2 regions of the Streptomyces rubradiris genome follow, and region 2 is predicted to be linked to the other one. Evidence: riboswitches for the same ligand, from Rfam matches in the RefSeq annotation. Region 2 holds a riboswitch; the other holds the start of a gene.
What was found. Region 2 has a riboswitch for glycine ahead of gcvT (glycine cleavage system aminomethyltransferase GcvT). Riboswitches for the same ligand answer to the same signal wherever they lie in the genome.
Positions count from the first base shown of each region.

Region 1: linked by a shared signal. The riboswitch ahead of gcvP (aminomethyl-transferring glycine dehydrogenase) and the one ahead of gcvT (glycine cleavage system aminomethyltransferase GcvT) in region 2 are both predicted to bind glycine.

Region 1 is NZ_BNEA01000001.1:922,464-932,659, forward strand. Features, by position in the region: gene Srubr_RS04345 (APC family permease) at 1-1,133, shown strand, start outside; gene Srubr_RS04350 (TOBE domain-containing protein) at 1,246-1,641, shown strand; gene modA (molybdate ABC transporter substrate-binding protein) at 1,867-2,697, shown strand; gene modB (molybdate ABC transporter permease subunit) at 2,694-3,554, shown strand; gene Srubr_RS04365 (ABC transporter ATP-binding protein) at 3,551-4,705, shown strand; gene Srubr_RS04370 (TOBE domain-containing protein) at 4,734-5,153, shown strand; gene gcvP (aminomethyl-transferring glycine dehydrogenase) at 5,232-8,117, opposite strand; glycine riboswitch at 8,292-8,386, opposite strand; gene Srubr_RS04380 (PRC-barrel domain-containing protein) at 8,506-8,877, shown strand; partial or broken gene Srubr_RS04385 (DNA polymerase IV) at 9,198-10,196, opposite strand, start outside.
Region 2 is NZ_BNEA01000015.1:2,572,790-2,582,985, reverse strand. Features, by position in the region: gene Srubr_RS24515 (glycoside hydrolase family 25 protein) at 1-356, opposite strand, end outside; gene Srubr_RS24510 (Ca2+-dependent phosphoinositide-specific phospholipase C) at 394-1,425, opposite strand; gene Srubr_RS24505 (WD40 repeat domain-containing protein) at 1,479-2,621, opposite strand; gene Srubr_RS24500 (hypothetical protein) at 2,608-3,015, opposite strand; gene Srubr_RS24495 (L-serine ammonia-lyase) at 3,086-4,453, opposite strand; gene glyA (serine hydroxymethyltransferase) at 4,557-5,822, opposite strand; gene gcvH (glycine cleavage system protein GcvH) at 5,837-6,214, opposite strand; gene gcvT (glycine cleavage system aminomethyltransferase GcvT) at 6,352-7,470, opposite strand; glycine riboswitch at 7,512-7,625, opposite strand; glycine riboswitch at 7,626-7,730, opposite strand; gene Srubr_RS24475 (AAA family ATPase) at 7,908-8,576, shown strand; gene Srubr_RS24470 (enhanced serine sensitivity protein SseB) at 8,643-9,422, shown strand; gene Srubr_RS24465 (enhanced serine sensitivity protein SseB C-terminal domain-containing protein) at 9,621-10,196, shown strand, end outside.

The DNA of each region.
Region 1 (10,196 bases), on a different contig from region 2:
CGGCCGGCCGGATCCGGGACACCAAGAAGCTGCTGACCACCGCCGCGCTGGTGATGAGCTGCTTCCTGATCACCACCAGCTTCATCACGACGCTGCTCATCCCGGAGCGGGAGTTCAAGCCGGGCGGCGACGCCAACGGCCGCGCGCTCGCCTATCTCGCGCACGAGTACCTCGGCAACGCCTTCGGCACGGTGTACGACGTCTCGACGATCGCCATCCTGTGGTTCGCGGGCGCCTCCGCCATGGCCGGACTGCTCAACCTGATGCCGCGCTACCTGCCCCGCTACGGCATGGCCCCGCACTGGGCCCGGGCGGTACGCCCGATGGTCGTCGTCTTCACCCTGGTCGCCTTCCTGGTGACGTGGATCTTCGACGCCAACGTCGACAAGCAGGGCGGCGCCTACGCCACCGGTGTGCTGGTGCTGATCAGCTCCGCCGCGATCGCGGTGACCATCGCCGCGCGCAAGGCGGGCCAGCGCGGCTGGACCCTGGCGTTCGGGGCGATCTCGGCGGTGTTCCTCTACACGACCGTGGTGAACGTCATCGAGCGTCCGGACGGTGTGAAGATCGGTGCCTGCTTCATCGTCGGGATCATGCTGATATCGCTGCTGTCCCGGCTGGCCCGCGCCTTCGAGCTGCGCGTGACCCACGTGACGCTCGACCCGATGGCGGAGCGGTTCGTCCGGGACATGGCCCACCGGCGCATCCGTTTCATCGCCAACAAGCCGGGGCGGCGGGACCAGGCCGAGTACCGGGACAAGGCCGAGCAGATCAGGGCCGACAACGACATGCCGGAGCAGGAGGACTTCGTCTTCGTCGAGGTCACGGTCACCGACCCGTCCGAGTTCGAGGCGGGGCTGGCCGTGCGCGGCGAGGTGCTGCACGACCGCTACCGGGTGCTGACGCTGGAGTCCTCCTCCATCCCGAACGCCCTCGCCGCGCTGCTGCTGCACGTCCGGGACGCCACGGGCCGCACCCCGCACATCTACTTCGAGTGGACCGAGGGCAATCCGTTCGCCAACTTCCTCCGTTTCTTCCTCTTCGGCCAGGGCGAGGTCGCCCCGGTCACCCGTGAGGTGCTGCGCGTGGCGGAACCGGACCGGGAACGCCGCCCGCGGGTACACACCGGCTGAGTCGGCCATCGGGCCCGCACGGCATGCCCCCCGGCATCCGCTATATCGCGTTATACCCCTGCGGTCGGCCCCGAACACACGCTTCCCGGCGCTTGCCCCTATCGTGACCGGCATGCAGTCCTACACGATCGGCCAGGCCGCGCGGCTGCTCGGCGTCAGCCCCGACACCGCCCGCCGCTGGGCCGACGCCGGCCGGGTGGCCACCCACCGCGACGAGTCCGGGCGCCGGCTCATCGACGGCAGGGACCTCGCCGCGTTCTCCGTCGAACTCGCCAAGGGTGACAGCGGCGAGGAAGAGGCCTCGTACACCTCCGTCCGCAACGCCTTCCCCGGCATCGTCACCGCGATCAAGCTCGGCGACGTCGCCGCCCAGGTGGAGATCCAGGCGGGCCCGCACCGGCTGGTCTCGCTGCTGACCCGGGAAGCCGTGGAGGAACTGGGCCTGGAGGTCGGCATGGAGGCCACCGCGCGCGTGAAGTCGACGAACGTGCACATCGACCGCGTCTGACCGGCCCGAGCACCGGGGCCACTCCCCTGCCACCACCGCCCCGGCCACGCCGCCGACACCCACGCCGTACGAACGCACATGCAAGCTACAAACCCCGTACTCCCGGCTCATGCGAAGCGACAGGAGACTTCTGCCTCGTAGATGCGGCAGTATCATCGCCGCACGGCCGATCAACGGACGTGCCAGGGCGCGACCGTTGTCCAAGAACCGAGGAGTCGATCCGTGATGACCCGTTCCGTGCGCCGGACCCGGCGGATGCTGCGACTGGCCGGTGCCGGAGCCGCCGCCGCGCTGGCCCTGAGCGCCTGTTCCTCCTCATCGGACTCATCGGACTCGTCCGGGGAGTCCGGCTCCACGGGCGCGTCGGCTTCCCCGAAGCTGTCCGGCACGGTCACCGTGTTCGCCGCCGCCTCCCTGAAGGAGGGCTTCACGACCCTGGGCGAGGAGTTCGAGCACCGGCACCCCGGGACCAAGGTCAGCTTCAGCTTCGGCGGCAGCGACACCCTTGCCGCGAGCATCACCGGCGGCGCCCCCGCCGACGTCTTCGCCGCCGCCAGCGCCAAGACGATGAAGACCGTGACGGACGCGGGAGCGGCGTCCGGCACCCCGGTCACCTTCGTGCGCAACCAGCTGGAGATCGCCACCCGGCCGGGCAACCCCGCGAAGGTGTCCTCCCTGAAGGACCTCACCAAGTCCGGGCTGAAGGTCGTCCTGTGCGACAAGACCGTGCCCTGCGGCTCCGCCGCGCGCAAGGCCCTGGACGCCGCCAAGGTCAAGCTCACCCCGGTCTCCTACGAGCAGGACGTCAAGAGCGCCCTGAACAAGGTGGAACTGGACGAGGCGGACGCCGCGGTCGTCTACAAGACCGATGTGAAGGCCGCGAAGGGCAAGGTGCAGGGCGTGGAGTTCCCCGAGTCCGCCGGCGCCGTCAACGACTACCCGATCACCGTGCTGAAGAACGGGCGGAACGCCGAGGCGGCCCAGGCGTTCATCGCCCTCGTGCGGTCCGCCGACGGCCAGAAGGTGCTGGGCGAGGCCGGGTTCCTCAAGCCGTGACCTCGCCCGACAAGCCCGGCGTCGCGGCCGGCCGCCGCACGGGCCGGCCGCGACGCCGCCGCGCCGGCGCGGGGGGCCGCCGCGGGGTGCCGTTGCCGCTGCTGCTGCCGGGCCTGCTGGCGCTGGCGTTCCTGCTGCTGCCGCTGCTCGCGCTGCTCGTCCGCGCGCCCTGGCGCTCCTTGCCGGATCAGCTGGGCAGCACCGAGGTGTGGCAGGCGCTCCAGCTGTCGCTGATCAGTGCCACCGCGGCGACCGCCGTGAGCCTCGTCCTCGGCGTGCCGCTGGCCTGGCTGCTGGCCCGTACGGACTTCCCCGGCCGTGGCCTGGTACGGGCCCTGGTCACCCTGCCGCTGGTGCTGCCGCCGGTCGTCGGCGGTGTGGCGCTGCTGCTGGCCCTGGGCCGCAACGGGGTCGTCGGGCGGTGGCTGGACGCGTGGTTCGGGGTCACGCTGCCGTTCACCACCACCGGGGTCGTGATCGCGGAGGCGTTCGTGGCGATGCCGTTCCTGGTGATCAGCGTCGAGGGCACCCTGCGCGCCGCCGACCCGCGCTACGAGGAGGCGGCCACCACGCTCGGCGCGTCCCGCTTCACCGCGTTCCGCCGGGTCACGCTGCCGCTGATCGCGCCCGGCATCGCGGCCGGCGCGGTGCTGGCCTGGGCGCGGGCGCTCGGCGAGTTCGGCGCGACGATCACCTTCGCGGGCAACTTCCCCGGCCGCACGCAGACCATGCCCCTCTCGGTCTACCTCGCCCTCCAGAACGACCCGGAGGCCGCCATCGCCCTCAGCCTCGTGCTGCTCACCGTGTCGATCGCGGTCCTGGCAGCCCTCAGGGACCGCTGGATGACAACCCCATGACCCACACCGACCCCCACCCCGACAAGCAACCCGCCAACAGCGCCACTCCCGCCCCGCCCGAGCCCGCACGCCCATCCGGACCCGCACCGGCCGATGTCGCTCCGCCCCCGGCCGCCGGCCTCGACGCCCGCCTCGTGGTCGACCGCCCCGGCTTCCGTCTGGACATCACCCTGACGGCCGCCCCCGGCGAGGTCGTGGCACTCCTCGGCCCCAACGGCGCCGGCAAGACCACCGCCCTGCGCGCCCTCGCGGGCCTCGCCCCGCTCACGGACGGCCACCTGCACCTGGACGGCACCCCCCTGGAGCACACGCCCCCCGAGTCCCGTCCGGTCGGTGTCGTCTTCCAGGACTACCTGCTCTTCCCCCACCTGTCCGCCCTGGACAACGTCGCCTTCGGCCCCCGCTGCCAGGGCGTGGGCAAGGCCGAGGCCCGCACCCAGGCGGCGGCCTGGCTGGACCGCATGGGCCTCGCCGACCACGCGGCCACCAAGCCACGCCGGCTGTCCGGCGGCCAGGCCCAGCGCGTGGCCCTCGCCCGCGCCCTCGCCACCCGCCCCCGCCTGCTGCTCCTGGACGAGCCGCTGGCGGCCCTGGACGCCCGTACCCGCCTGGAGGTCCGCGCCGGGCTCCGCCGCCATCTGGCCGAGTTCGAGGCGGTCTCCGTACTGGTCACGCACGACCCGCTGGACGCCATGGTGCTCGCGGACCGCCTGGTGGTCGTGGAGCACGGCCGGGTCGTACAGCAGGGCGCCCCCGCCGACATCGCCCGGCACCCGCGCACCGACTACATCGCCCGGCTCGTCGGCCTCAACCTCTACCGGGGACAGGCCGCGGGGCACACCGTACGGCTCGACGCCGGGCCGGCGGTCACGACGACGGAGGAGCTGTCCGGGCCGGCCTTCGTGGCGTTTCCGCCGTCCGCCGTGACCCTGTTCCGGGACCGGCCCTCCGGCGTGAGCGCCCGCAACCTGTGGCGCTGCGAGGTCAGCGGCCTGGAGACGCACGGCGACCGGATCCGCGCCGACCTCACCGGCGAACTCCCGCTCGCCGCGGACCTGACGACGGTGGCCGCCGCCGAACTGGACCTGCGCCCCGGTACACCGGTCTGGGCGACGGTGAAGGCGACCCAGACCCACGCATACCCGGCCTGACCGGACCCGCGCCCTACGGTGGGTGCCCATGACCCTGAGCATCCGCAACCAGCTGCCCGGCACCGTCACCGAGGTCCACGCAGGCCAGGTCATGGCCACCGTCGAGGTCCGGCTGGACGGCGGCCCGCACCTGCTGGCCGCCATCACCCTGGAGGCCGCCGAGCAGCTCTCCCTCGCGCCCGGCCGGCCCGTGCACGCCCTGGTCAAGTCCACCGAGGTCGCCCTCGCCGCACGCCAGGCCGAGGGGCTGTCCATCCGCAACCGGTTCCCCGGCACCGTCACCGAGGTCCGCCCGGGCGAGGTCATGGCCTCCGTGAAGATCGCCACGGCCGTCGGCGAACTCACCGCCGTCATCACCACGGACGCGGTCGCCGACCTCGGCCTCTTCGTGGGCTCGGAGGTCATCGCCCTGATCAAGGCGACCGAGGTCGCACTGTCGGCCCCTTAGACATCGTTTCAGCGGCGGAAGAGGCCCCGCCCGGTGGAACCTGGCGTTCCGGGCGGGGCCTCTCAAGCAGCGGTTCGCTCAGTCCTCGTAAGCGTCCAGCGGCGGGCAGGAGCACACCAGGTTGCGGTCGCCGAAGGCCTGGTCGATGCGGCGCACCGGCGGCCAGTACTTGTCGGCGGCCGAGCCGCCGGCCGGGAAGACGGCCTGCTCACGGCTGTAGGCGTGCGCCCACTCGCCGCCGAGCGCCGCCGCGGTGTGCGGGGCGTTCCGCAGCGGGTTGTCCTCCGCGGGCCACTCGCCCGAGCCGACCTTCTCGATCTCCGCGCGGATGGCGATCATCGCGTCGCAGAAACGGTCCAGCTCGGTGATGTCCTCCGACTCGGTCGGCTCGATCATCAGCGTGCCGGCCACCGGGAAGGACATGGTCGGCGCGTGGAAGCCGTAGTCGATCAGGCGCTTGGCGACATCGTCCACGCTCACGCCGGTCGCCTTGGTGATCGGGCGCAGGTCGATGATGCACTCGTGCGCGACCAGGCCGCCGGGGCCGGTGTAGAGCACCGGGTAGTGCGGCTCCAGGCGCTTGGCGATGTAGTTCGCCGACAGCACGGCCACCTGGGTGGCCCGCTTCAGGCCCTCGCCGCCCATCAGCCGGACGTACGCCCAGGAGATGGGCAGGATGCCCGCGCTGCCCCACGGGGCCGCCGAGATCGGGCCCACGCCCGTCTCCGGGCCGGCCTCCGGCTGGAGCGGGTGGTTCGGCAGGTACGGCGCGAGGTGCGACCGGACCGCGACCGGGCCGACGCCCGGACCGCCGCCGCCGTGCGGGATGCAGAAGGTCTTGTGCAGGTTCAGGTGGGAGACGTCACCGCCGAAGTGGCCCGGCTTGGCGAGGCCGACGAGCGCGTTGAGGTTGGCGCCGTCGACGTACACCTGACCGCCGGCCTCGTGGACCTGGGCGCAGATGTCGGCGACGTGCTCCTCGAACACGCCGTGCGTGGACGGGTAGGTGATCATCAGCACGGCCAGCTCGTCGCGGTGCTGCTCGATCTTGGCGCGCAGGTCCTCGACGTCGATCTCGCCGTCCTCGGCGGTCTTGACGACGACGACCTTCATGCCGGCCATCACGGCGCTGGCGGCGTTGGTGCCGTGCGCGGAGGACGGGATCAGGCAGACGGTGCGCCGGTCGTCGCCGTTGGCGCGGTGGTAGCCGCGGACGGCGAGCAGACCGGCCAGCTCGCCCTGGGAGCCGGCGTTCGGCTGGAGGGAGACCTTGTCGTAGCCGGTGACCTCGGCGAGACGGTCCTCCAGCTCGCGGATGAGGGTGAGGTAGCCCTGCGCCTGCTCGGCGGGCGCGAAGGGGTGCAGCTGCCCGAACTCGGGCCAGGTGACCGGCTCCATCTCCGTGGTCGCGTTGAGCTTCATGGTGCAGGAGCCCAGCGGGATCATGCCGCGGTCGAGCGCGTAGTCGCGGTCGGCGAGCCTGCGCAGGTAGCGCAGCATGGCGGTCTCGGAGCGGTGCTGGTGGAAGACCGGGTGGGTGAGGTAGTCGTCGGTGCGCAGCAGCGCCTCGGGCAGGGCGTCCTCGGCGGTCGCGTCCAGCGCCTCGATGTCGGCGTCGACGCCGAAGGCGGACCAGACAGCGTCCAGCCCGGCCCGGTCGGTGGTCTCGTCGCAGGCCATGGAGACGTGGTCGGCGTCGACCAGCCGCAGGTTGACGCCCTTGTCCCGGGCGGCGGCGGCGATCCCGGCGGCGTTGCCGGGCACGCGCGCGGTGACCGTGTCGAAGAAGGCGCCGTGGACGATCTCGACACCGGCGGCCTTCAGGCCCTCGGCGAGGAGGGTGGCGTAGCGGTGCGTGCGCCGCGCGATGGTCCTCAGGCCCTCGGGCCCGTGGTAGACGGCGTACATGCCGGCCATGACGGCGAGCAGCACCTGTGCGGTACAGATGTTGCTGGTGGCCTTCTCACGGCGGATGTGCTGCTCACGGGTCTGCAGTGCGAGCCGGTAGGCCTTGTGGCCGTCGGCGTCGACGGAGACGCCGACCAAGCGGCCGGGCAGGCTGCGCGCGAACTTCTCGTGTACGGCCATGTAGCCGGCGTGCGGACCGCCGAAGCCCATGGGCACGCCGAAGCGCTGGGTGGTGCCCACGGCGATGTCCGCGCCCAGCTCGCCCGGCGAGGTCAGCAGGGTCAGGGCGAGCAGGTCGGCGGCCACCGTCACCAGGGCGCCCAGCTCGTGCGCCTGGTCGATGACGGGCTTGAGGTCCCGTACGGCACCGGAGGCGCCCGGGTACTGGAGCAGCACGCCGTTGATCTCGCGCTCGGCGATCTCCGCCGGAATGCCTGCGGACAGGTCGGCGACGACGACCTCCACGCCGGTCGGCTCGGCGCGGGTCTCGATCACGGCGATGGTCTGCGGCAGCGTGTCCGCGTCGACCAGGAACAGGCCCTTCTTGTTCTTGCCCATACGCCGGGACAGGGCCATCGCCTCGGCGGCGGCCGTGCCCTCGTCCAGCAGGGAGGCGCCGGAGGTGGGCAGCCCGGTCAGCTCGGCGACCATCGTCTGGAAGTTCAGCAGGGCCTCCAGACGGCCCTGGGAGATCTCCGGCTGGTACGGCGTGTAGGCCGTGTACCAGGCGGGGTTCTCCATCACGTTGCGCAGGATGACGGGCGGGGTGAAGGTGCCGTAGTAGCCCAGGCCGATCATGGAGCGCAGGACCTGGTTGCGGTCGGCGAGCGAGCGCAGTTCGGCGAGCACCTCGGCCTCGGTGCGGGCGCCCGGCAGGTCCAGGGAGTCGGCGTTCTTGATCACATCCGGGACCGCGGCGGCGGTCAGCTCGTCCAGCGAGCCGTATCCGACCTGCGCGAGCATCTTGGCCCGCGCCTCCTGGTCGGGTCCGATGTGGCGCTGCTCGAACGGGGTGCCCGCTTCGAGTTCGGAGAGCGGAATGCGATGGGCGGTCATTGCGGAGGCCTCCTGGTCTGACGCGACCTGCGAGGGGCACCCCGGCGCGGGTACCCCGACGGCCTCCCCCTCTGTCATCTGCACCTGAGAGCTTCACCGGACGCCCGCGGGCGCCGGCTTTCACCGTCGGTGAGGGCAGGAGCCGTCGACGCCCGCCCTGCTTTCCAGAGTGACCTCGTCCGTGCGGTACGTGAGCCTGAGAGATTCCGGGGAGGAGTTGCTCCTTCGGCGCCCCCGAGGTGGTCGGAGGACTCTCCCGCGCGGGGTCAGCAGCCGCTGTCAGCCTACCAGCGAGGTCAATGGGGCAGCCTTCGAGTGGCCGCCTCCTCCAATGTGCTCTTTCGTAGTGCTTACGGATGAGTTGCGACCACGTGGAGGGAGAGGGACCGTGCAGACCGACATCGATCCGCGCAGCCTGATCGGCCGCAAGGCGTTCGACCGCAAGGGCACCAAGATCGGCACCATCGACGAGGTGTACCTGGACGACGCGACCGGCGTGCCCGAGTGGGCGGCCATACGCACCGGCCTGTTCTCCCGGGACGCCTTCGTGCCCCTGGAACCCAGCGAACTCGTCGACGGCACCCTGCGCGTCCCCTACGACCGCGCCCTGATCAAGGACGCCCCCGGCTTCGGCGTGGGCCGCCACCTCTCTCCCGAGCAGGAACTCCAGCTCTACCACCACTACGGTCTCGACACGGCCTCCCCTCCCCCGCTCCCGGACCACGACTTCGGCAGACTGGCGGGCTCGGAGGAAACCTGACCCCCCGGCCCCTCCCACCCACGCCCCTCCTCCCTATCCCGAGCACCTTGCCGAGCCCGGTCCGCTCCCAGCACGGGGCGCCTCCCCCGATCACCGCTCTCTCCTGGGACGCGGCCCTTTTCGAGCGCACGGACGCCGTCAGGGGCACGGCCGTCCTCGGGGGCGGGGGACTCGCCGAGGACCCGGACCCCATTCAGGGCAAGGGACTCGTCCTGCCCGCCGGAGTCTTCCCGGTCCCGGGACCCCTCCCGGCCCCGGGACTCCTCCCGGCCCCGGCACTCTTCCGGGGTCCGGGGCGGAGCCCCGTGTCGGCCGCTGTCGGGCGGGGTCCCGGGACGGGCGGGCGGGTGGGAAAGGGCCGCGACCAACGGCAACGGATCCGCAGACGCCAGCGCGGGATCGTCGGCGAAAAACGTCCGCACACGCCCCGGTTCCGACTGAGGCGTCTCGAACCGTACCGTCACCCTCCCCAGCCCGCTCCCCTGCACCCAGCCGGGCCCGTACTCGGCGTGCCGCACATCCTGCCCGGCCCGCCAGTGCCGCTCCGCGGCTTCCGGCTGCTCCGCCTCCGCCTCGACGGCGGCCTCCTCCGGCTCCTCCACCACCCGCACCGGCATGGCCTGCGCGAACAGGTCCTCCTGGGTGTAGTCGGCGAGCCCGGACACCCCGACCCCGAGCAGCCGCACCCCGCCGGTGGTGTCCACGGAGTCCAGCAGCCGCGCCGCCGCCTCACGGATGACGGCGGGATCGTCCGTGGGCCCTCTGAGCGTCTCGGAACGAGTCAGGGTCGAGAAGTCGTACCGCCGCACCTTGAGCACGATGGTCCGCCCGGACAACCCGGCCCCGCGCAGCCGCCGCACACACCGGTCGGCCAGCCTCTGCACCTCCAGGCCGACCCGCACCCGGTCGTGGATGTCCACGTCGTACGTGTCCTCCACCGACACCGACTTGGCCTCCCGCTCGGCCACCACCGGCCGCTCGTCCCGGGCGTGCGCCATCGCGTACAACGCCTGCCCGTGCGCCCTGCCGAGCAGCCGGACCAGCTCGTCCTCGCCCGCCTCGGCCAGCTCCCGCACCGTGGTGATCCCGGCTCTGCGCAGATGGTCCCCGGTGGCCGGCCCGACCCCCGGGAGCGTCCGCACCGGCATGGGCGCCAGCATGTCCCGCTCGGTGCCCGGCTCGATCAGCACGAGTCCGTCGGGTTTGGCCTGCTCGGAGGCGATCTTCGCGAGCATCTTGGAGGCGGCGAGCCCCACCGAACCGGTGAGCCCGGTGACCGCGCGGATGTCCGCCCGCAGCTTCTCCCCGGCCCGGCGCGC
Region 2 (10,196 bases):
TAGAGCACGACCCGGTTGTCCGGCCGCGACTCCTTCAGCTTGCGGATGAAGCGGTCCTTCTCCGCGTTGCTCGCGTGGGTTCCCTCGCCGGTGTTCTCCCAGTCGACGGCGAGGACGTCGCCGGGGCGGTCCGGGGCGTGCCGCAGGAAGTACTCGGCCTGGGCGGTGATGTGGCCCGGCCACAGGAAGTGGTAGAAGCCGACGACCAGGCCCGCGTCACGCCCTCGCTTGGTCTGGGCCGCGAGCCTGGGATTGACGTACGAACGGCCCTCCGTCGCCTTGATGAAGACGAAGGAGAGGCCGTCCGTGGCATAGGAGGAGGACTGGAAGGCGCTGACGTCGATGCCATGGAGCATGCAGGGGTTGTGCCCTGCCGGCCCGTGGCCGGAACATTCAGCCGCGGGCGGTCACCGAACCGAGTACGGACGCGGACTTCGCCGACCAGTCCGAAGTGATCAGGCTCGCATGGCCCTTGGCCAACAGCGCGAGCCGGGCGGCGACTTCGGCGTCCGTGGGGTTGGTGGAGGAGATCGCCGGGGACACGTTGTGGGCGTCGGTGGCGATCAGTATGTAGTGGTTCGCGGCGTAGAACGAGGTGTCGTAGCCGTTGTCGGCATAGGCCGCCGCGTCGCCGTCGAAGAACACGAACCAGGGCCGGATCGAGGCGTCGTAGCGGCTGGCGCGCGGGTCGCCGTTCGCCGCGCCCAGCACGGCGGGGAAGGCCTGGGCAGCGGAGATGTTCCCGGCCGCGGACAGGTCGCGCAGGTGGTCGCCGTACTCCTCGTCCGTCCAGTAGCTGTCGAACGGGTTGGCCTGCTCCACCGTGCCGGGGATCAGGTCGAGGAGGAACTTGCCCTTCATCGCGTCCCGGGCCGGCCAGGCGTCGGCCCTCGCCGCCGCGTCCAGCGTGGCATGGGTGCCACCGAGCAGATCCGCCGGTTTGTAGACGTCGCCGCCCAGCTTCTGTGCGACGAGCGTGTCGAACTCGTCCGGGCCCATGCCCGCCTTGTCGTTGAAGCCGACCTTCATCTCCACCTTGACGACGATCGGCGGATGGTCGGGGTGGAGCCGGTTCCAGGCGGCCATGTTGTCCAGACAGCTGCCGAGGTCCTGGTTACGGCTCTTGCTGTACAGCTCGCTCGGCGTCTTGGCGGCCTCGCAGTTGTTGTCGTTGCCCAGCGGGTTGCTGTGGCTGACCCGCCAGCGGTGGCTGATGCTGTCGACGTACACGTCCAGTTCCAGCAGCGAGGCGCCGGAGTCCAACGCCTGCGCGAAGTACGGGTACTTGTCCTTCTCGTAGGCGTTGTGCGTGCCGATGGCCGTCGTCGCGGAGAACTTCGGTGACGCCGCCTGGGCGTTCACCGGTGCCCCCGCCAGCACCGCGGCGGCCCCCACGAGCGCCACCAGCCCTCTCACCCCACGCATGACCGAACTCCCTTTCGCCGACGCCGAGTTGGCGGCAGCCTAAGGTTGATCGGTTACTGCGCGGTAGCCCCTGGAGGAACATCAGCCTCCGCAGCCGGCGAGCGCCACCACAGGCTGGCCGTCCCGTCGGCCCCCACGGTGGCCACCAGCCGGGCGTCCGGGCTGAAGGCGAGCGCGGTGACGCGCTCGGCCCCGTCACCGAGCGGACGGCCCAGCGGGCGGGGCCGCGCACGGTCGGTGACGTCCCACAGCCGCACGGTCCGCGCGGAGTCGACGGTCGCCAGCAGCCGGGCGTCGGGACTGAAGGCGAGCGCGGTCGTGCGCCCCCCCGGGCCGCCGAAGGCGGGCCCCGCCGCCTCGGGGTGCCGCAGATCCGACACGTCCCACAGCCGCACCGACCCCTCGGCACCCGCGACGGCGAGGGTGCGGCCGTCGGCGGAGAACTGGGCGGCGGCGACGGCCTGGCGCAGCCGGCTCAGGGTGGTCGGCCGCGGCGGCCGGCCCGTGTCCAGGCGCAGCTCCGCCAGCCGGGCGGGGCCGGTCGTGCCCGAGTCGGCGAGGACGACCCGGTCCCGGCCCGCCGCCACCGCCTTCACCTCCATCGGGGCACCGTCGACGGACCACCGGGTCACCCCCGAGCCGACGGCGAGCGCCCGCACGTCCGCCCCCCCGGCCGCCACCAGCGTGCGGCCGTCCGGACTCGTCGTGACGGCCGTCACCCGGCGCACGCCCGCCGGGACCGGGACCCGTTCGGGATGTCCGGGGTCCGCCACGTCCCAGGTGCTGGCCGAGGTCCGGGTGACCGTCACCAGCAGCCGGCCGTCCGGGGTGAACGCCAGCGCCTCGGCCCGCCCGCGCGGACCGAGCCGCCCGGCGGCGGCCAGGCTCCAGTGCTCCGGTCCGGGCGGCTGGGCCTGCCCCGGCGCCACCCCCCGCCAGGGGCCGGGCAGCACCGCGGCGGCCGTCAGACACGTCAGGGCGACCAGCCAGGCGGTGAGCAGGCCCGGAAACCACCGGCCCCGGGACCCCAGCCGGTGCCGCGCCGGGACCGGAGCCGCCGCCGGCGGCACCGGGCGCGTCCCCAGGGCGGCGATCAGCCGCGTGCCGGGGCCCGCGTGCCGCACCGGCGGCAAGTCGGCAGGGCGGACGGCCAGCGCCAGCACCAGACGGCCGAGCGCGCTGTCAGCTCGCAGCACTGGACCCCCTCGGCTGCGACAGCGCCTCTTCGGCATCCGCGCCGGCCTGCCGGGCGGTGGGCAGCGGGGGCTCGGGCTGCTGACCCGCGCCCGCGCCGGTGATCGGGATCGCCTGGAAGAACTTCGCCACGACCAGCGGGGTGGTCACCCCCACGGCGAACGCGGCGGTCGCGTTCGGCAGCTGACCGGAGTTCCCCAGCGCCGCGGTGAGACCGAACCCGGCGAACAGCCGCAGCCCGATGGCCACCAGCATCACCGGCCGGTCGGCACGGGTGCGCCAGGGCCAGCGCCAGCGGCTGCGCGGACCCGTCGGACGCATCAGCGCCGAGAGGTTGAGCGCTTCGGCCACACTGCTGCCGAGCAGTCCCCACAGCGCGGGGTACAGGTCGATCACGCCAGGAATCGTAGCGCCGAGTGACGCGAAAAAAGCTATTTGTGACGGTGTGGTCGGAAATCGTACCGGTTCAGCACTCGATGATGTTGACCGCCAGGCCGCCCCGGGCCGTCTCCTTGTACTTCACGCTCATGTCGGCGCCGGTGTCCTTCATGGTCTTGATGACCTTGTCCAGGGACACCTTGTGGGAGCCGTCGCCGCGCATCGCCATCTTCGCGGCCGTGACCGCCTTCACCGCGGCCATGCCGTTGCGCTCGATGCACGGGATCTGGACCAGGCCGCCGACCGGGTCGCAGGTCAGGCCCAGGTTGTGCTCCATGCCGATCTCGGCCGCGTTCTCCACCTGCTCCGGGGAGCCGCCGAGCACCTCGGCGAGCGCGCCCGCCGCCATGGAGCAGGCGGAGCCCACCTCGCCCTGGCAGCCGACCTCGGCGCCGGAGATGGAGGCGTTCTCCTTGAAGAGCATGCCGATCGCGCCGGCGGCGAGCAGGAAGCGGACCACGCCGTCCTCGTCCGCGCCCGGCACGAAGTTGATGTAGTAGTGCAGCACCGCCGGGATGATGCCGGCCGCGCCGTTGGTGGGGGCCGTCACCACCCGGCCGCCGGCCGCGTTCTCCTCGTTCACCGCCATGGCGTAGAGCGTGATCCACTCCATGGCGTGCGCCAGCGGGTCGCCCTCGGCGCGCAGCTGGCGGGCCGAGACGGCCGCGCGGCGGCGCACCTTCAGCCCGCCCGGCAGGATGCCCTCCCGGGACATGCCGCGCTGGACGCACTCGCGCATCACCCGCCAGATCTCCAGCAGGCCCGCGCGGATCTCCTCCTCGGTGCGCCAGGCCCGCTCGTTCTCCAGCATCAGCGAGGAGATCGACAGGCCCGTCTCCTTCGTCAGGCGCAGCAGCTCGTCACCCGTGCGGAACGGGTACTTCAGGACCGTGTCGTCCAGCACGATCCGGTCCGCGCCCACCGCGTCCTCGTCGACCACGAAACCGCCGCCGACCGAGTAGTACGTCTTCGTCACCAGCTCGGCGCCCGAGGCGTCGTACGCCCACAGGGTCATGCCGTTGGCGTGGTACGGCAGCGCCTTGCGGCGGTGCAGGACCAGATCGTCGTCGTAGGAGAACGGGATCTCGTGCTCGCCGAGCAGCGCTATCCGGCCCGCCTGCCGGATCTTCTCCACCCGCTCGTCGGCCGTCTCCACGTCCACCGTGCGCGGCGAGGCGCCCTCCAGGCCGAGCAGCACCGCCTTCGGGGTGCCGTGGCCGTGGCCGGTCGCGCCGAGCGACCCGTACAGCTCGCAGCGCAGGGCGGCGACGGAGCCGAGCAGGCCCTCGTTGCGCAGCCGGCGGGCGAACATGCGCGCCGCGCGCATCGGGCCGACCGTGTGGGAGCTGGACGGGCCGATGCCGATCGAGAACAGGTCGAAGACCGAGATGGCCACGGGGGACTCCTCAATACGGGGGTGGTGCGAAGGGGCGGTACAGGGGCGCGGGCACCGCGCACGCCGGTACTCCCAGTGTGCGCGGTGCCCCGCGAAACGTGACTTACTTGCTCAGACCCGGGTACAGCGGGTGCTTGTCGGCGAGCGCCTTGACGCGCGCCTTGAGCGCCTCGGCGTCGTACGACGGCTTCAGCGTCTCGGCGATCACGTCCGCGACCTCGGCGAAGTCCTCGGCCGTGAAACCGCGCGTGGCCAGCGCCGGGGTGCCGATGCGCAGCCCCGAGGTGACCATCGGCGGGCGCGGGTCGTTCGGGACGGCGTTGCGGTTGACCGTGATGCCGACCTCGTGCAGCCGGTCCTCGGCCTGCTGCCCGTCCAGCTCGCTCGCGCGCAGGTCCACCAGGATCAGGTGCACGTCCGTGCCGCCGGACAGCACGTTCACCCCGGCCTCGCGCACATCGGCCGCGGTCAGCCGCTCGGCGAGGATGCGGGCGCCCTCCACCGTACGGCGCTGGCGCTCCTTGAAGTCCTCGCCCGCCGCGACCTTGAAGGACACCGCCTTGGCCGCGATCACGTGCTCCAGCGGACCGCCCTGGAAGCCCGGGAAGACGGAGGAGTTCAGCTTCTTCGCGAAGTCCTTCTTCGCGAGGATGATGCCGCCGCGCGGGCCGCCGAGCGTCTTGTGGGTCGTGGAGGTGACCACGTCGGCGTACTCCACCGGGTTCGGGTGCAGACCGGCGGCGACCAGGCCGGCGAAGTGCGCCATGTCGACCCACAGGTACGCGCCGGTCTCGTCGGCGATCCGGCGGAACTGGGCGAAGTCCAGCTGCCGGGGGTACGCCGACCAGCCCGCGATGATCACCTTCGGGCGGTGCTCCTTGGCGAGCTTCTCCACCTCGGCCATGTCGACCAGGCCGGTCTCGGCGTCCACGTGGTAGGCGACCACGTTGAACTGCTTGCCGGAGAAGTTCAGCCGCATGCCGTGGGTGAGGTGGCCGCCGTGCGCCAGGTCCAGGCCGAGGATGGTGTCCCCGGGCTGGGCCAGCGCGAACAGGGCCGCCTGGTTCGCGGAGGCGCCGGAGTGGGGCTGCACATTGGCGTACTCGGCGCCGAACAGCTCCTTGACCCGGTCGATGGCGATCTGCTCGGCCACGTCGACGTGCTCGCAGCCGCCGTAGTAGCGACGGCCCGGGTAGCCCTCGGCGTACTTGTTGGTGAGGACCGAACCCTGCGCCTCCATCACCGCGAGCGGCGCGAAGTTCTCGGAGGCGATCATCTCCAGCGTCGACTGCTGGCGGCTCAGCTCGGCGTCGACCGCGGCGGCGATCTCCGGGTCCAGCTCGTGCAGGGGCGTGTTCAGGACAGTCATGGGGCTACGACTCCTCAGCCGGCGGTGAAGGCGGTGTACTCGTCGGCGGAGAGCAGCTCGGCCGGCTCCTCGGTGACGCGTACCTTGAACAGCCAGCCGCCCTCGAAGGGGGCCGAGTTCACCAGCGACGGGTCGTTGACGACGTCCTCGTTGACCTCGGTGACCTCACCGGTGACCGGCGAGTACAGGTCGGAGACCGACTTCGTGGACTCCAGCTCGCCGCAGGTCTCGCCCGCGGTCACCGTGGAGCCGGCCTCGGGGAGCTGGACGAAGACGACATCGCCGAGCGCGTTGGCCGCGTGCTCCGTGATGCCGACCGTCGAGACGCCGTCCTGGGCGTCCGACAGCCACTCGTGCTCCTTGCTGTAGCGCAGCTGCTGGGGGTTGCTCATGGCCTGAATTCTCCTGTACGCGCGGGAGTGGTGATGACGGGGGGACTGGGGAAACCGCTGGTGAGCGGGCGAATGTGCGCAGGCTCACGCGCCGCCCTCGGGCCGGGGTCCCGGGCCGGTGCGGGCGCGGGCGGCGGTTACTTCTGGCGCTTGTAGAACGGCAGCGCCACGACCTGGTACGGCTCGTGGGTGCCCCGGATGTCCACGCCGACGCCTTCGGTGCCCGGCGCGGCGTGCGCCGCGTCGACGTAGGCCATGGCGATCGGCTTGCCCAGGGTGGGGGAGGGGGCGCCCGAGGTGACCTCGCCGATCACCTCGCCGCCGGCCACCACGGCGTACCCGGCGCGCGGCACCCGGCGGCCCTCGGCGACCAGCCCGACCAGCACCCGGGGCGGGTTCTGCGCGGCCCGCCCGGCGGCCTCGGCCAGCGCCGCGCGGCCCACGAAGTCGCCCTCCTTGTCGAACTTGACCACGCGGCCCAGCCCGGCGTCGAAGGGGGTCAGGGAAGTGCTCAGCTCGTGCCCGTACAGCGGCATGCCCGCCTCCAGGCGCAGCGTGTCCCGGCAGGACAGCCCGCACGGGACCAGTCCGACGCCCTCGCCGGCCTCGGTGAGCGCCTGCCACAGCGCCACGGCGTGCTCCGGCTTCACGAACAGCTCGAAGCCGTCCTCGCCGGTGTACCCCGTACGGGCGATCAGCGCCGGGACGCCGGCGACCGTGCCGGGCAGCCCGGCGTAGTACTTCAGGCCGTCCAGGTCGGCGTCGGTGAGCGACTTCAGGATGCCGGGGGACTCGGGGCCCTGCACGGCGATCAGCGCGTAGGCGTCCCGGTCGTCGCGGACCTCGGCGGCGAAGCCGGCCGCGCGCTCGGTGAGGGCGTCCAGCACCACCTGGGCGTTGGAGGCGTTGGCCACGACCATGTACTCGGTCTCGGCCAGCCGGTAGACGATCAGGTCGTCCAGGATGCCGCCGTCGGCCTGGCAGATCATGGTGTAGCGGGCGCGGCCGACGCCGACCGAGGCGATGTTGCCGACCAGGGCGTGGTTCAGGAAGGCGGCGGCCTCGGCGCCGGTCACGGTGATCTCGCCCATGTGGGACAGGTCGAACAGACCGGCCCGGGTGCGCACGGCGAGGTGCTCGTCGCGCTCGGAGCCGTAGCGCAGGGGCATGTCCCAGCCGGCGAAGTCGGTCATCGTCGCGCCCAGCGAGCGGTGCACGGCGTCGAGCGCGGTATGACGGAGTTCGGTACTGCTCATCGGTCGGTCGTCTCCCAGGGCAAAGGACGGGCGAGGAACGTTCCTCCCCATCTGTCATCGGAACCTGAGAGGTTCGCCGCCACCGCCACGGGGACGATCACGGCTTGCACCTTGGGTGGAGCCGCCGGCGGCGGCGGCCCGCTTTTCAGATGTGCCTCGCCCGCGCGGTAACGGGGCCTGAGAGATTCAAGGGAGGGACTTGCTCCTTCGGCGCCCCAGGCGGCCCCGAGGGGGCCCGGGGACTCTCCCGCGCGGATTCAAACGGCCGGTATGCAGTTGGCGGGCTCATCATTGCACGCCACACCCCGGCCATCCAGAGCGTGCCGCTTGTGACCGACCTGTGGCCGTAAGCACACGAACCGCCGACCGTTCTCCATTACCTTCCCTTTACAGAGAACGGGCATGGGACCGATCGAGCCCTCGGGAGGACGATCACGGTGAACAGGACCTCGGCCTACGCCGCCCACGCCGGCCTCGCGGTGCCGGGACAGCCCGCCGCGGCGGTCCGCGAACGCGGCGCGGACCGCCCCGCGCCGGTCGTCCGCGACCTGCGCGACCGGGCCGGCCGCAGCCCGCACGCCCTGCTCTTCGGCCCCCGTGACCTGGTGGTCGTCACCGGCTTGCCCGGCAGTGGCAAGTCCACCCTGATGCGCCGCGCGGTCACCGGCGGCCGCGTCGACTCCCAGGACACCCGGGACCGCTGGCAGGCCCGCGTCCCCGGCTTCCTGCCGTACGCGCTCTACCGCCCCCTGGTCCGCCTCGCCCACTACGCCGGACTGTGCAGGGCCCTGCGCACCGGGGAGGGGCTTGTCGTGCACGACTGCGGCACCCAGCCGTGGGTGCGCGCCTGGCTGGCCCGCGCGGCCCGGCGCCGGGGCGGCACCCTGCACCTGCTCCTCCTCGACGTCAGCCCCGAGACCGCCCGGCAGGGCCAGCGCGAGCGCGGCCGGGGCGTCTCCCGCTACGCCTTCCGCCGCCACCGCCGCGCCACCGCCCGGCTGCTGCGCGCGGTGGAGAAGGGGCGGCTGCCGGGCGGCTGCGGTGCGGCGGTGCTGCTGGACCGGGACGCGGCGGACGTCCTCGCCCGCGTCGGCTTCACGCGGTGAGGCACTGTCAGCGCCACCCGCTAGCCTTCATGGTCACAGCAGTGGTTCCCAGCAGGCGGTAGGCACATGGACTTCCCGGCGGACTTCCCGGCACAGGCGCACCCGCACCCGCACGGCGGTTGGCCCGGCAACGAGCTGGAGGAGGTGTTGTCGGCCTCCCTCGGCATCCCCGCGGCGGGCGGCCGGATCGTCGAGGTCCTCGGCCGCAGCTTCCTGTGGATCCCGCTGCCGAACGGCGGGGGCCCGGACAGCGGCCCGCTGGACCTGCCGACGCTCGACATCGACGGCCAGGCGTACGTCCCGGTGTTCAGCTCCGAGGAACAGCTGCGCCAGGTGGCCGGCTCCCACATGTCGTACACCATCGCCCCGGCGGTGGAGTTCGCCCGCGGCCTGCCCCCGCAGGTGGGCATCGCCGTCAATCCCGAGGGCGTGGTCGGCATACCGCTGCCGCCCCAGGCCGTGGCCGAGCTGTGCCGGGTGGGCCGCACCCCGCTCGACGGCCCGGGCACCGGCGGCCGGGTGCGCCTCTTCGAGCCCGACTGGCAGGACGACCCGGTGGACTTCCTCGCCGCCGCCTCCGCCGAGTTCGCCGGGACCGGCGTGGTCCTCACCGCCCGCCGCTGCCTGGCCGCCGTCGAGACGGCCGACCCGGCGATGTTCGTGGGCGTCGAACTCTCCCAGTGGGAAGGCGACCTGCGCGCCCTCCCCCTCCAGGCCCTCGGCAAGGCCCTGGCCGAGGTCCCCGTCAAATGGCCGGTCAACCTGGTCCTGCTGGATGTAACGGACGACCCGGTGGCGACCTGGCTGAAGGCGAACGTCCGCCCGTTCTACACATCCGCCCACTGAACCGAGCCCCAAAGGGGCGCGGGGCTGTGTCCGATATGCGGCTCCGCCGCGGGGCGCGACAAGCCACAACGCACCCGCACACGCGTACGAACGCCAAGGTCCCGAGCTACTAGGCGCATAAGCTGTGCTCAAACGCCGGGTCACCAAAAAGAAGGGGCACACCAGGTGAGCGCGAGCCACAGCGGCAGCGTCGAGCACATGCTGCGCCAGGTCACGCCCGGACGCTACGACGCCTACGAGTCCTTGCTGCGCGCCCTCGCCACCCCCACCTCCGGCCAGGTCTTCATGCTCCTGTGGCACGGCCAGGCCGGCGCCCCGGACGCCCAGTACGGGACCATGGAGGTGGACGGCTTCCCCTACGCCCCCTGCGTGACCTCCGCCCAGGAGCTGTCGGCCAGCGGCTGGAACCGCTCCTACGAGGTGGCCGACGGCCTGGACGTGGCCCGCACCCTCTACCCCGACCACTACGGCCTCTGGCTCAACCCGCACGCGCCCGGCGGCGGCGTCGGCATCCCCTGGCCGGACCTGCGCCGCATCGCCACCGGTCTGGACCGCCAGCCCGCCGGCCCGTTGCGGCTGTCCGAACCCGGTATCGAGATCCCGCAGTTCTACGCCCTGCTCGCGCAGAACGCGCACCGCACCCCCGCGCTGCGCTCGCTGCGCCGCGCCTGGGTGCAGCCCGCGCTCGGGGCGCCCTACCTCGCCATCGGCCTGGACGTGTACGACACCTCGCCCGCCGCGGTCGACTCGGTGCGCGCCATGATGCAGCAGTCC